3 regions of the Pseudomonas sp. D4-21 genome follow, and region 2 is predicted to be linked to each of the others. Evidence: predicted binding sites of a transcription regulator. Region 2 holds the regulator's gene; each other region holds the start of a gene.
What was found. Region 2 encodes FliA, which starts transcription of late flagellar genes. Its sites were predicted from a motif close to CTAAAGTTTNNNNNNNNNNNGCCGNTAA; they were not measured.
Positions count from the first base shown of each region.

Region 1: a site for FliA is predicted at 1,769-1,796, ahead of J3Q04_RS02015 (methyl-accepting chemotaxis protein). Genes of this name have one in related genera too.
Region 3: a site for FliA is predicted at 2,136-2,163, ahead of J3Q04_RS24625 (methyl-accepting chemotaxis protein). Genes of this name have one in related genera too.

Region 1 is NZ_CP071664.1:437,397-441,764, reverse strand. Features, by position in the region: gene J3Q04_RS02030 (formimidoylglutamate deiminase) at 1-605, shown strand, start outside; gene J3Q04_RS02025 (lipocalin family protein) at 721-1,290, opposite strand; gene J3Q04_RS02020 (hypothetical protein) at 1,334-1,588, opposite strand; gene J3Q04_RS02015 (methyl-accepting chemotaxis protein) at 1,874-3,766, shown strand; gene J3Q04_RS02010 (DUF924 family protein) at 3,900-4,368, opposite strand, start outside.
Region 2 is NZ_CP071664.1:3,949,879-3,954,246, reverse strand. Features, by position in the region: gene flhF (flagellar biosynthesis protein FlhF) at 1-845, shown strand, start outside; gene fleN (flagellar synthesis regulator FleN) at 962-1,792, shown strand; gene fliA (RNA polymerase sigma factor FliA) at 1,789-2,532, shown strand; gene J3Q04_RS17585 (chemotaxis response regulator CheY) at 2,700-3,071, shown strand; gene J3Q04_RS17580 (protein phosphatase CheZ) at 3,090-3,875, shown strand; gene J3Q04_RS17575 (chemotaxis protein CheA) at 3,906-4,368, shown strand, end outside.
Region 3 is NZ_CP071664.1:5,426,173-5,430,540, forward strand. Features, by position in the region: gene J3Q04_RS24625 (methyl-accepting chemotaxis protein) at 53-2,029, opposite strand; gene J3Q04_RS24630 (LysR substrate-binding domain-containing protein) at 2,213-3,133, opposite strand; gene J3Q04_RS24635 (NorM family multidrug efflux MATE transporter) at 3,286-4,368, shown strand, end outside.

The DNA of each region.
Region 1 (4,368 bases), 2.1 Mb from region 2:
AATGGCTGTATGAAAATGCCGAGGTGGATCAACGCTGGTGCCTGGTTCATGCCACCCACGCCAATCCAAAGGAAGTCAGCCTGATGGCCAAGAGCCGGGCAATTGCCGGTCTGTGCCTGACCACGGAAGCCAATCTGGGTGACGGAATTTTTCCGGCCGTGGATTTCCTAGCCCAAGGCGGGCGGATGGGCATCGGCTCTGACAGCCATGTGTCGTTGAGCGTCGTGGAGGAATTACGCTGGCTGGAATACGGCCAGCGGCTGCGGGACCAGCGCCGCAACCGGTTGTACCGAACGGATCAGCCGATGGTCGGGCGTACCCTGTATGACGCCGCACTGGACGGTGGCGCCCAGGCGTTGGGCCAACCGATCGGCGCATTGGAAGTCGGCAAGCGCGCCGACTGGCTGGTGCTCGATGGCAATGATCCTTACCTGGCCACGGCGACCGGTGACGGCATTCTCAATCGTTGGCTGTTTGCGGGCGGCGATCGCCAGGTGCGCGATGTGATGGTCGGCGGAAAATGGCAGGTTCGCGACGGCCGTCATGCCGGCGAAGAAGAAAGCGCCCGAGCGTTTACCCGGGTGCTGCGCGAACTGCTGGGCTGACGACAATTCAATGTGGGAGCGAGCTTGCTCGCGATAGCGGATTTTCCATCAACATCTATGTTGACGGTAAAGGCCTCATCGCGAGCAAGCTCGCTCCCACAGGTGTTCTACTACATCAGTCCGAAGTCTTGGCCATCTGCCGGTCCGACGCACGCCAGACCAACCGCGTCGTGTCGTAGCCCTGCTGGCGCGCCTTGCTCAGCAGTTCTTCGCGCACATCGACATTGACCGTTGGCGTGCGCGACAGCAACCACATGTAACGCCGGCTCGGATCGCCAACGATGGCGGTCTTGTAGTCATCACTGACATACAAGACCCAATATTCTCCCTTCGCCACACCCGGCAGGATCCGCGAGAACCAGGTGTCGAATTCGACCCAGAGCTTGTCGGTCTTGCCTGGCACCTGCGGGTAAGCGGTGCCCCGGGCTTCTTCCCACTTCCAATCGGAAGTCAGGCAGCGGTTGAACACATCCACGTTGCCGTCGGGCTTGAGTGTGTAATGGGCTTCGGATTGCGCGCAGTTGCGCTGGAAATACATCGGTAGGCGGGCCAGCTCGTACCAGGTCCCTTGGTAACGCTTGAGATTGACACTGTTGACGGTCTTGGGCGCCAACGGGTCTACGCCAGAAGTGGCACAGCCGGCCAATACCAGGCCAGCCAAAAGCACAAAAACTAACCGCATCATTATTTTTTTCTCCCGTGGGCGCTTGGCCCCGGTTTACTTCAGGTTACTTCAGGCCTTGGCCGGAAAACATCAACACTTTGTCACCGGCGTACTGCACGCTGATAAAGCTTTTCTGGTCGCCCCAGGTGCAGCTGGACATGCCGAGCGCGCCCGAACAGTCAGTCGGCTTCCCCAGCAACGTCTCGACTTCGGCCTTGGGCATGCCCGCCGACAGCTTCGAGTAGTTTTCCTGGTTGACCTTGCTGCATGCGGTCAATACGACGCACATGAACAGCAGGGCGATAGATCGCAGCGACATGGTGTAACTCCTGGAGCGGAAGGGAGGTGGCAGGGTGCCAACCTGAACCTTAGAAGAGAAAACCCCTATCTGGTTCCCCGACGCCCCCAGTATTTATTGGTTGTTCCGAGGGTATTCGACGGGTGAAACAACCGAACGGTGACGCCGTCGTGCCTTTCGTCGGGATGAGTCCATCGACACCTGATGCGCCGGGCCTGCGGGCCGATAAAAAGTAACAGCGTAAATTCCTGTGTTATGGCAAATTGACGCCCCTTTTTGACCCGTCCCTCCGCGGTAGCGTTCTTAATGACCAGAAACATGAAATTTAGCCACAAAATCCTGTTGGCTGCCGCCCTTGTGGTGGCCGTCGCATTCGCCTGTTTCATCCTGTTCAACGATTACCGCCAACGACAAAGTCTGTATTCCAGCACCGAGACCTCCATGCAGGAGCTCGGCAGCCTGACCAGCCGCAATATCCAGACGTGGGTCGAAGGCCGGATCCAACTGCTGCAATCGCTGGCCCAGCAAATCGCCATCGATGGCAGCAGTGCCGACAGCCTGAAACGCGCGGTGGGCCTGCCTGCCTACACCGGCAATTTTCAGCTCAGCTATTTTGGCGGCACCGACGGCGTAATGTTTTCGGTGCCGGCCGGCAATCGCGCCGCCGACTACGACCCGCGCGCCCGTGGCTGGTACAAGGCCGCCAACAGCGCCCAACAGACCGTCGTCACCGAACCCTACATCGCCGCGTCTTCGGGCAAGCTTGTGATCACCGTTGCCACGCCGGTACAGCGCCAGAACCAGATGATCGGCGTGGCGGGGGCGGACATCGACCTGACCAGCGTCAGCGCCATCATCAACTCGCTGAACTTCGGCGGACATGGTCATGCGTTCATCGTCAGCGCCGATGGCAAGATCCTCGTCCACCCTGACAGCAAGCGCGTGCTCAAGACCCTCGCCGAGGCCTATCCCAACGGTGCGCCGCAAGTCAGCCCGGGCATGAAGGAAGTCGAGCTCGACGGCAAGACCCAGTTCATTTCCTTTACCCGAGTCGCCGGCGTACCCGGCGCCGACTGGTACGTGGCGCTGGTGCTCGACAAGAGCGCGGCGCTGGCGATGCTCAGCGAGTTCCGCACCTCGGCCCTGATTGCCATGGTCATTGCCGTGGTGTTCATCATCGCCCTGCTGAGCATGCTCATCCGTGTATTGATGCAACCGCTGCTGATCATGGGCCGCGCCATGCATGACATCGCCGAAGGCGAAGGCGACCTGACCCGCCGCCTGACCATCCACGGCCATGATGAATTCGGCGCGCTGGGCACTTCGTTCAACCGTTTCGTCGAGCGTATCCACGCTTCGATCCGCGAAGTGGCTTCCGCAACGGGCCAGGTCAATGAAGTCGCCCTGCGTGTCGTCAGCGCCTCCAATTCGTCGATGTACAACTCCGACCAGCAAGCCTCGCGCACCAGCAGCGTGGCCGCGGCCATCAACCAGCTTGGCGCCGCAGCCCAGGAAATTGCCCAGAATGCCGCCCTCGCCTCGCAGCACTCCAGCGAGGCCCGCAACCTGGCCGAAGATGGCCAGCAAGTGGTGGATAAAACCATCACGGCGATGCAACAGCTGTCAGCCAAGATCAGCGATTCTTGCGGCAACATCGAAACCCTGAACAGCAACACGGTGAACATCGGCCAGATTCTCGAAGTGATCACCAGCATTTCCCAGCAGACCAACCTGCTTGCCCTGAACGCCGCCATCGAAGCGGCCCGGGCCGGTGAAGCCGGTCGCGGCTTCGCGGTCGTCGCCGACGAAGTGCGCAACCTGGCCCACCGCACCCAGGATTCGGCGCAGCAAGTGCAGAAGATGATCGAAGAGTTGCAAGTCGGCGCGCGGGAAGCGGTGCTGACCATGACCGATAGCCAGCGCCAGAGCGAAAGCAGCGTCGGCATCGCCAACCAGGCCGGCGAACGACTGGGCAGCGTGACCCAGCGCATCGGCGAGATCGACGGCATGAACCAGTCCGTGGCCACCGCCACCGAAGAACAGACCGCCGTGGTGGAATCGATCAACGTCGACATCAATGAAATCAACACGCTGAACCAGGAAGGCGTGGAAAACCTGCAAGCCACCTTGCGGGCCTGTTCCGACCTGGAACAGCAGGCGGCGCGGTTGAAGCAGTTGGTGGGTAGTTTCCGGATCTAGTGCTCTCAAGGGCCCTTTCGCGAGCAAGCCCGCTCCCACAGTAGATCTTCAGCGGACGCGCTTTTTGCGCTCAAACAGAAACCCAATGTGGGAGCGAGCCTGCTCGCGATGGCAACAGCAGCCACGACGCAATTTAGAACCTGGACCCAGGCCTGCTCAAAAACTCCAGCTCATCCGCCGTGGATTCACGCCCCAACACCGCATTGCGATGGGGAAAACGTCCGAACCGGGCAATGATCTTCTGATGCCGTTCGGCATAATCCAGGTTGTCTTCGAACACCGCACGCTGCGCCTCGGGTTGCTCCCGGACCAGTTTGACGAACCGCGACACGGCTTCGTTCTGCACCGCGAGGTTTTCGCAATGTTCGAGGACGAGGTAGATGAAGACACGCTGGATTGGCCGCAGTTGCTGGTCGAAACCTGCCGTCAGGCCTTGGGCCACCAACGCTTGGGCACGCAAGTCGCCGGAAAAGCTTTTGGGCGTGTTGCGAAAGATCATACGCGGGAGCTGATCCAGTAGCAGCACCAGGGCCAGCCAACCTTCCGGGCGTTGCGCCCAATCGGTCAATCCGCCGGCCAGTGCTTGCTCGACCTGTTCGCCG
Region 2 (4,368 bases):
GCCGTCCGGCCCAGGCCAACCTGTGGCGTCGCCTGCAACGCATTGGCCTGTCCGGCCCGCTGGCGCGCGACCTGCTGGCATTGATCAGCGACATCGACGAGCCTCGCCAGGCCTGGCGCATGCTGCTGGCGCACCTGGCGCGGATGATCGCCACGCCGGAAGTCGAGCCACTGGAAGAGGGCGGAGTAATCGCCATGGTCGGCCCGGCCGGCATGGGCAAGACCACCACTCTGGCCAAGCTCGCGGCCCGTTATGTACTCAAGTACGGCGCCCAGAGTATCGCCCTGGTGAGCATGGACAGTTTCCGCATCGGTGCCCAGGAGCAACTCAAGACCTTGGGCCGGATCCTCAATGTGTCGGTGACCCATGTGGATCCGGGCCAATCCCTGGCCCAGGCGCTGGAACCGCTGATGCGCAAGCGCGTCGTACTGATCGACACCGCCGGCCTGCAAGCCAGCGATCCGGCCCTGCGCATGCAGCTGGAAAGCCTGGCCGGGCGTGGCATCAAGTCAAAAAATTATCTCGTGTTGGCAACCACCAGCCAGAAACAGGTTCTAACCGCCGCATACCACAGTTACAAACGCTGCGGGCTGGCCGGCTGCATCCTGACTAAGCTGGACGAAACGGCAAGCCTGGGCGAGGTGTTGAGCCTGGCGATCGGTCATGAACTACCGGTGGCCTACCTGACCGACGGGCCGCGGATCCCGGATGATTTGCATCTGCCGCGCCGTCATCAACTGGTCAGTCGTGCCGTGAGTGTGCAAATGCAGGAAGAACCCAGCGAAGAAGCCATGGCTGACATGTTCGCTGATATCTACCACAGCCCGACCAAGCAGGTTGGCTGAGGTATTCATGAATATTTTTTGTACCTACATCGATGGTCTGCCATGCATTGTTCCGTATGTGAACGCGCAGCCAGTAATGTGGCCTCCGTCTAAGTAAGACAAGGTAAAGAACGAACATGGGCAGCATGCATCCCGTACAGGTGATCGCGGTGACCGGCGGCAAAGGTGGCGTCGGGAAGACTAACGTGTCAGTGAACTTGTCCCTGGCTCTGGCAGAGCTTGGCCGACGGGTCATGCTGCTGGACGCCGACCTGGGCCTGGCGAACGTCGACGTGCTGCTGGGGCTCACACCCAAGCGCACGCTGGCGGACGTGATCGAAGGGCGCTGTGAATTGCGCGACGTGCTGTTGCAAGGCCCCGGCGGGATTCGCATCGTGCCGGCCGCCTCCGGCACCCAGAGCATGGTTCACCTGACCCCGGCGCAGCACGCCGGCCTGATCCAGGCCTTCAGCGACATCGGTGACAACCTCGATGTGCTGGTGATTGACACGGCTGCCGGTATTGGTGACTCGGTGGTCAGTTTCGTGCGCGCCGCCCAGGAAGTGTTGCTGGTGGTCTGCGACGAACCGACGTCGATCACCGACGCCTACGCGCTGATCAAACTGCTTAACCGCGACTATGGCATGAACCGCTTTCGCGTCCTGGCCAACATGGCCCAAAGCCCACAGGAAGGACGCAACCTGTTCGCCAAGTTGACCAAGGTCACGGATCGCTTCCTGGACGTCGCCCTGCAATACGTCGGCGCAGTGCCTTACGACGAAAGCGTACGCAAGGCTGTCCAGAAGCAACGTGCCGTTTATGAAGCTTTTCCTCGTTCCAAATGCGCCCTGGCGTTCAAGGCGATCGCCCAGAAGGTCGACACCTGGCCGCTGCCGGCCAACCCACGTGGGCATCTGGAATTTTTCGTCGAGCGTCTCGTGCAACAAACAGCAGGGCCCGTGTTATGACAGCCAGCGGTTACAACCATCTCTACAAAAAATCGGCACGGGACGCCCAGTACGAATTGATCGAGCGTTACGCGCCACTGGTCAAGCGCATCGCCTACCACTTGCTGGCGCGTTTGCCGGCCAGTGTCCAGGTCGAGGACTTGATCCAGGCGGGCATGATCGGCCTGCTCGAAGTGTCGAATAAATACGACGCGAGCAAGGGCGCCAGTTTCGAGACATACGCCGGTATCCGTATCCGCGGGGCGATGCTCGATGAGGTCCGCAAGGGCGACTGGGCGCCGCGTTCGGTGCATCGCAACACCCGCATGGTCAGCGACGCGATTCGTGCGATTGAAGCGAAAACCGGGCGAGACGCTAAAGATCACGAAGTTGCGGCCGAACTCCAGTTGAGTCTCGATGATTATTACGGGATTTTGAACGATACCTTGGGCAGTCGCCTGTTCAGTTTCGACGACCTGTTGCAGGACGGCGAACACGAAGGGCTGCACGAGGACGGCGCGAGTGCTCACATGGAGCCGTCGCGCGACCTGGAAGATGAACGTTTCCAGAGCGCCCTGGCGGATGCGATTGCCAATTTGCCGGAGCGTGAGCGACTGGTCTTGGCGCTGTACTACGACGAAGAGCTGAACCTCAAGGAAATCGGTGAGGTCCTGGGGGTCAGCGAATCGCGGGTCAGCCAGTTACATAGCCAGTGCGCGGCCCGCTTGCGGGGGCGTTTGGGGGAGTGGCGAGCGCGCTGACGAGCAGTGTGGGGACGCTGCGAGCGGGGCTGGCATGGCGTATGCCGGGCCAGTCTCCATCCGTTGTGCTCCATACCGTTGTCGAGTGTTGTGCCGGATTGATTGAAATGGCGCGTCCAGGTGCTGGGCGCGTTTAAGACTGCTTGGAGGTCGAATTGGACAAGAACATGAAAATCCTCATCGTTGATGACTTCTCAACGATGCGGCGGATCATAAAAAACCTGTTGCGTGACCTCGGGTTCACCAACACGGTCGAGGCCGACGATGGCACAACCGCCATTCCGGTCCTCAACAGCGGGAGCATCGACTTTCTGGTGACTGACTGGAACATGCCTGGCATGACCGGTATCGACTTGCTGCGCCACGTGCGCGCCGACGAAAAACTCAAGCACCTCCCGGTGCTGATGGTCACTGCCGAAGCCAAGCGCGAGCAGATCATCGAAGCGGCCCAGGCCGGTGTGAACGGCTATGTGGTCAAACCCTTCACGGCCCAGGCGTTGAAAGAGAAGATCGAAAAAATCTTCGAACGCATCGGTTAACGGCGCCACGGGGGAGCTATGGACAACGAATCTTCAATGGGCGATTTCGAATCGACCCTGAAAAAACATGCCCGCGAACTGGTAGACAGCCTTGAAAAGGGCCGCTTCGGCGATGCGGTTCAAATGATTCATGAGCTCAACCAGACCCGTGATCGCGGTCTGTACCAGGAAGTCGGCAAGCTCACCCGTGAACTGCACAGCGCGATCGTCAATTTCCAGATCGATCCGAACATGCCGCAGGCCGAGGAAGTCTCGCAGATCACCGACGCCACCGAGCGCCTGGGTTATGTGGTCAAGCTGACCGAAGCCGCAGCGAACCGCACCATGGACCTGGTGGAAAGCGCAACGCCCCTGGTCAACGGCCTGAGCGAGGAAGCCCAGGCGTTGAGCACCGATTGGGGACGGTTCATGCGTCGCGAAGTGGGCGCCGAGGAGTTCCGGGAGCTGGCCCGTCGGGTTGACGGTTTCCTGGCGCGCAGCAGCGCCGAGAATCGCGCCGTGGCCAGCAACCTCAACGACATTCTGCTGGCCCAGGACTACCAGGACCTGACCGGCCAGGTGATCAAGCGTGTGACCCAACTGGTCACCGAAGTGGAAAGCAATTTGCTCAAACTGGTGTTGATGGCAAGCCAGGTCGACCGCTTTGCCGGCATCGAACACGACCGTGAAGCGATGCTCGCTGAAAAAGATCCACAAAAACATCTCTCTCAGGGTGAAGGTCCGCAGATTCATGCCGATAAAAGAGAAGACGTTGTGTCCGGTCAGGACGATGTGGACGATTTGCTGTCCAGCCTTGGATTCTAAGTTTTAGCCCTATTTTAGGAGCAGCCATTAATGAGCTTCGGCGCCGATGAAGAGATCCTTCAGGATTTCCTGGTTGAGGCCGGCGAGATTCTAGAGCAACTATCCGAACAGCTGGTCGAGCTGGAAAGCCGACCTGATGATGCGGATCTGCTCAATGCAATTTTTCGCGGTTTCCACACTGTAAAAGGAGGCGCCGGCTTCCTCCAGCTTAATGAGCTGGTGGAGTGCTGCCACATTGCCGAGAACGTGTTCGACATCCTGCGCAAGGGTGAGCGTCGCGTCGACTCGGAACTGATGGACGTGGTGCTCGAGGCCCTGGATGCGGTCAACAGCATGTTCAGCGAAGTGCGCGAGCGCTCGCCGATCACCCCGGCCACCCCCGAGCTGCTCGCCGCGCTGTCGCGCCTGGCCGAGCCGCAGTCGGCTGACGAGGCCATGCCCGTTGCCGAGCCTGTGGTCGAAGAACCGGTTGCGCAAGAATCGGGCGACATCA
Region 3 (4,368 bases), 1.5 Mb from region 2:
AGCAAGCTCCCTCGCAACGGGATTGGGTTGGCTTGCTCGTGAGGGGACGGTTTCAGCGGAACCGATCGACTTCTTTGCGAAGGTCCTGCGCCAGTTTTTCCAGTTCTTTGGCGGTGATCGCCAGGTTCGAAACCACTTCGCGCTGTTCGCTGTTGGCCATGGCAATACTCTGCAGGTTGCTGCTGAGCAGGGTCGCGGTGCTGCTTTGCTCCTGCGTAGCCGTAGTGATCGCGGCGAATTGCTGGCCGGCCGAGCGGCTTTGCTCATCGATACGCGCCAGGGCCGAGGCCACGTTGGCGTTACGCGACAAGCCTTCCTGCATGAGCAGGTTGCCCTTCTCCATGGTGCTGATGGCGTTGCCGGTTTCCTGCTGGATGCTGTTGATCATGCCGGAAATTTCGTCAGTGGCCTGGCGAGTGCGCGAGGCCAGGCTCCGAACCTCGTCAGCTACCACGGCAAAACCACGACCCTGCTCGCCCGCCCGTGCAGCTTCGATGGCGGCGTTCAACGCCAGCAGGTTGGTTTGCTCGGCGATCGAAGTGATCACACCGACAATGCCGCCGATCTCCTGGGAGCGCTGGCCCAGCGTGTTGATGACCGTTGCAGTGCTGTTCAAGGCGCCCGCGATCTGTTCCAGGGACGATGACGCTTCGTCCATCGAGGTACGGCCGATGCGAGTCTGTTGGGCATTGTCCTGGGCCAGGCGCTCGGTATTGCCCATGTTGTCGGCGATGTTCAGGGAGGTGGCGCTGAATTCTTCCACCGCCCCGGCCATGCTGGTGATCTCGCCGGACTGTTGCTCCATCCCTTCATAGGCGCCACTGGACAATCCGGAGAGAGCCTGGGCACGGCTGTTGACCTCTTGGGAGGCTTTGCGAATGTGCTCGACCATGGTCGACAAGGCTTGGCTCATCTGGTTGAACGCACGGGCCAGTTGGCCGATCTCGTCGTGGCTCGACACATTCAGACGCACGCTCAGGTCGCCGGCGCCCAAGGCTTCGGCCTGACGCACCAAGTCACCGAGGGGAGCCAGTTTGCTGCGCAACAGCCATACCGCCGCACCGACCGCCAGCAACATCGCCAGCAAACTGCCGATCGCCAGTTGCGTACCGACGTTCCAGGTCACTGCGTTGATCTCGGTTTTCGGCATGCTCGCCACGACCGACCAGGGCCCGCCCTCGAACGGCACGGCAACGCTATAGAACTCTTCCGCGGTGTCGTCCCAGAAAGCACCCTTGCCAGGCTTCTTGACCAACGCTGTGATGGCCGCGGTAGCACGGTCCAGTGCCTGCACACCGGCCGGCGGCACCAACCATTTGTTCTGCTCGTCCAATAACGCCAGCGAGCCGGTCTGTCCGATTCGGAAGCGCTTGAGGTTTTCGAACTGCGCATTCTGCGCATCGGTGTAATCGAATCCTACGTACAACACGGCAATGATCTTGCCGCTGCCATCACGCACAGGCGTGTACTGCGACATGTAGAAGCGCCCGAACAGCAACGCCCGGCCAATGTAGCTCTGGCCGCTGATCACCGGGCCGTAGGCCGGTCCGGCGCGGTCGAGCACAGTACCGATGGCGCGCGTACCGTCCTGTTTGCTGACGGATGTACTGACGCGGACAAAATCGTCGCCGCTGCGCACGAATACCGTGGCCACGCCGGCGGTCATCGTCTTGAAATCATCCACTTCCTTGAAATTGTTGTTCAACACTTCGCTGCCAAGGCTCAAGCCAGGCGTCTGAACGCCCGCCACCGTCACCGGCTGGTCCGGATGCACGCTCAAGCCGGCGCTGAAACGCTTTTCGAACAGACCCGCCAGCCGTTGGGTGCTTTCGCGCAACGTGCTGTGGAACGTGTTGAGCTGATCGGCCATCAGCCGCGCTTCGCTCGCGAGATGCTCTTCACGGGTAGAAAGGTTTGCAGCGTCAAGCGAACGCAAGGCAAAGACAGTACTGCCGGAGATCACGACCGCCAGTATCACGGCAAGGGCAAGGCCTAGCTGTGAGGCGATCCGGGCACGAGGTTGAGACATGACGGCTCCTGGCCGAGAGACTGGATCATCTTGATCACATCGCACGCTCGGCATCTGATTCGATGAGGTAGGTATTGGCCCTTTCTGAACGAAGGTTCTATGTTCACCTTCGGCCGTAACGCCGAATACTTGAGGGCTTTGGAAGGAATAATACCAAGTGGCTAGCACGGCGACTGCAATGTTTCAGCCCAGGCGCTTGACCTCAGGTAGTTGCATGGCCTTCACCTCGCTCTGGAGAAAGTCGCTGAGCCGGCGCAAACGTTCACCCCCGGGCCGGGTTTTCGGCCAGACCAGGTAATAATGCTCGCCGCTGGCGACAGCGGTTGGCCATGGCAGGCTCAAGCGCCCCTGGGCAACGTCCTCGGCCACCATCAACAAATCGCCCATGGATACGCCGTAGCCGCGCGCGGCCGCGATCATGCCCAGTTCCAGGGTATCGAACACCTGACCGCCCCTGAGCGAGACTTTGTCAGCCAAGCCCATGCGCTGCAGCCAATTGCGCCAGTCGCGGCGATCCGGAGTGGGATGCAATAGCTCGGCCTTGGCCAATCGCGCCACATCCCAGGGTTGGTCATTGAGCAGGTTCGGAGCGCCGACCGGTATCAACTCCTCGGGAAACAGCAGGCTGGCCTCCCAGTCCGCAGGGAAATGCCCATTGCCCAGCAGGACTGCGCAATCGAAGGGCTCGGTATTGAAATCCACCGAGTCGATGTCCATCCAGGCGCTTGTCAGCTGCACTTCGTTGCCCGGTTGCAGATGGCGAAAGCGGCTCAGGCGCGCCAGCAGCCAGCGCATGGTCAGGGTCGATGGCGCCTTCATCCGCAGGATGCCGTCTTCTCCGTGCAATGTGTGGCAAGCCCGCTCCAGCGCCATGAAGCCCTCCCGCACGCCCGGCAGCAGCAGGCGCGCCGACTCGGTCAGTTGCAGGTTACGCCCGCTGCGCTGGAACAGTCGACAGGCAAAGTGATCTTCGAGTGTGCGGATGTGCCGGCTGACGGCGCTCTGGGTGATCGACAGCTCCTCGGCGGCGCGGGTAAACGAGCTGTAGCGCGCCGCGGCTTCGAATGCCCGTAGCGCATAAAGCGGAGGAAGACGGCGTGACATCGCAAAAGCTCCATGGCGTGGTTTGCAAACCCTACCAGAAACCCATTCAGCATGAGTTTTAATCATGCCAGCGATCTTTTTTATCCTTTTGTGCAATCCGGCGGGAGGGCCGAGAATCTTCGTCTTACTGCCTTGCTGGAACATGGAGTGTGATGATCATGCGGCATCCTGTGCGTACCGAACTCTGGGCCATCCTGCGCCTGGCGGGACCGTTGATTGCTTCGCAGTTGGCGCACATGCTGATGGTGCTGACGGACACCCTGATGATGGCTCGCCTGAGCCCCGAAGCCCTGGCAGGCGGCGGGCTCGGGGCGGCGAGCTATTCATTCGTATCGATTTTCTGCATCGGCGTGATCGCGGCGGTGGGCACCCTGGTAGCGATCCGCCAGGGCGCGGGCGACATCGAAGGCGCCACCCGGCTGACCCAGGCCGGATTATGGCTGGCCTGGTTGATGGCGCTGGTGGCGGGCCTGCTGTTGTGGAATCTCAAGCCGGTGCTGTTGATGTTCGGCCAGACCGAAACCAACGTGCTCTCTGCCGGGCAATTTTTGCTGGCACTGCCGTTCGCCCTGCCCGGTTACCTGAGTTTCATGGCCCTGCGTGGCTTTACCAGCGCCATCGGGCGGGCCACGCCGGTGATGGTGATCAGCCTCGGCGGCACGGTGGCCAACTTCCTTCTCAACTATGCGCTCATCACCGGCATGTTCGGCCTGCCGAAGCTCGGCCTGATGGGGATCGGCCTGGTCACGGCCATCGTCGCCAACTGCATGGCCCTGGCGCTGGCCTGGCACATTCATCGGCACTCGGCCTACCGCGCTTATCCATTGCTTGCCGGCCTGTCGCGACCCAATCGCCAATACCTCAAGGAACTGTGGCGACTGGGCTTGCCGATTGGTGGTACTTACGCGGTGGAAGTCGGCCTGTTCGCATTCGCCGCCCTGTGCATGGGCACCATGGGCAGCACGCCGCTGGCGGCCCACCAGATCGCGCTGCAAATCGTCTCGGTGGCCTTCATGGTTCCGGCGGGCATGTCCTACGCCATCACCATGCGTATCGGCCAGCATTACGGTGCCGGGCAATTGCTCATGGCGCGCCTGGCCGGGAGGGTCGGGATTGGTTTTGGCGCGGCCGCCATGCTGGCGTTCGCCATGGTGTTCTGGCTGCTGCCGAATCAATTGATCGGCCTGTTCCTGGACCATGAGGACCCGGCGTTCCGCGCGGTCATCGACCTGGCG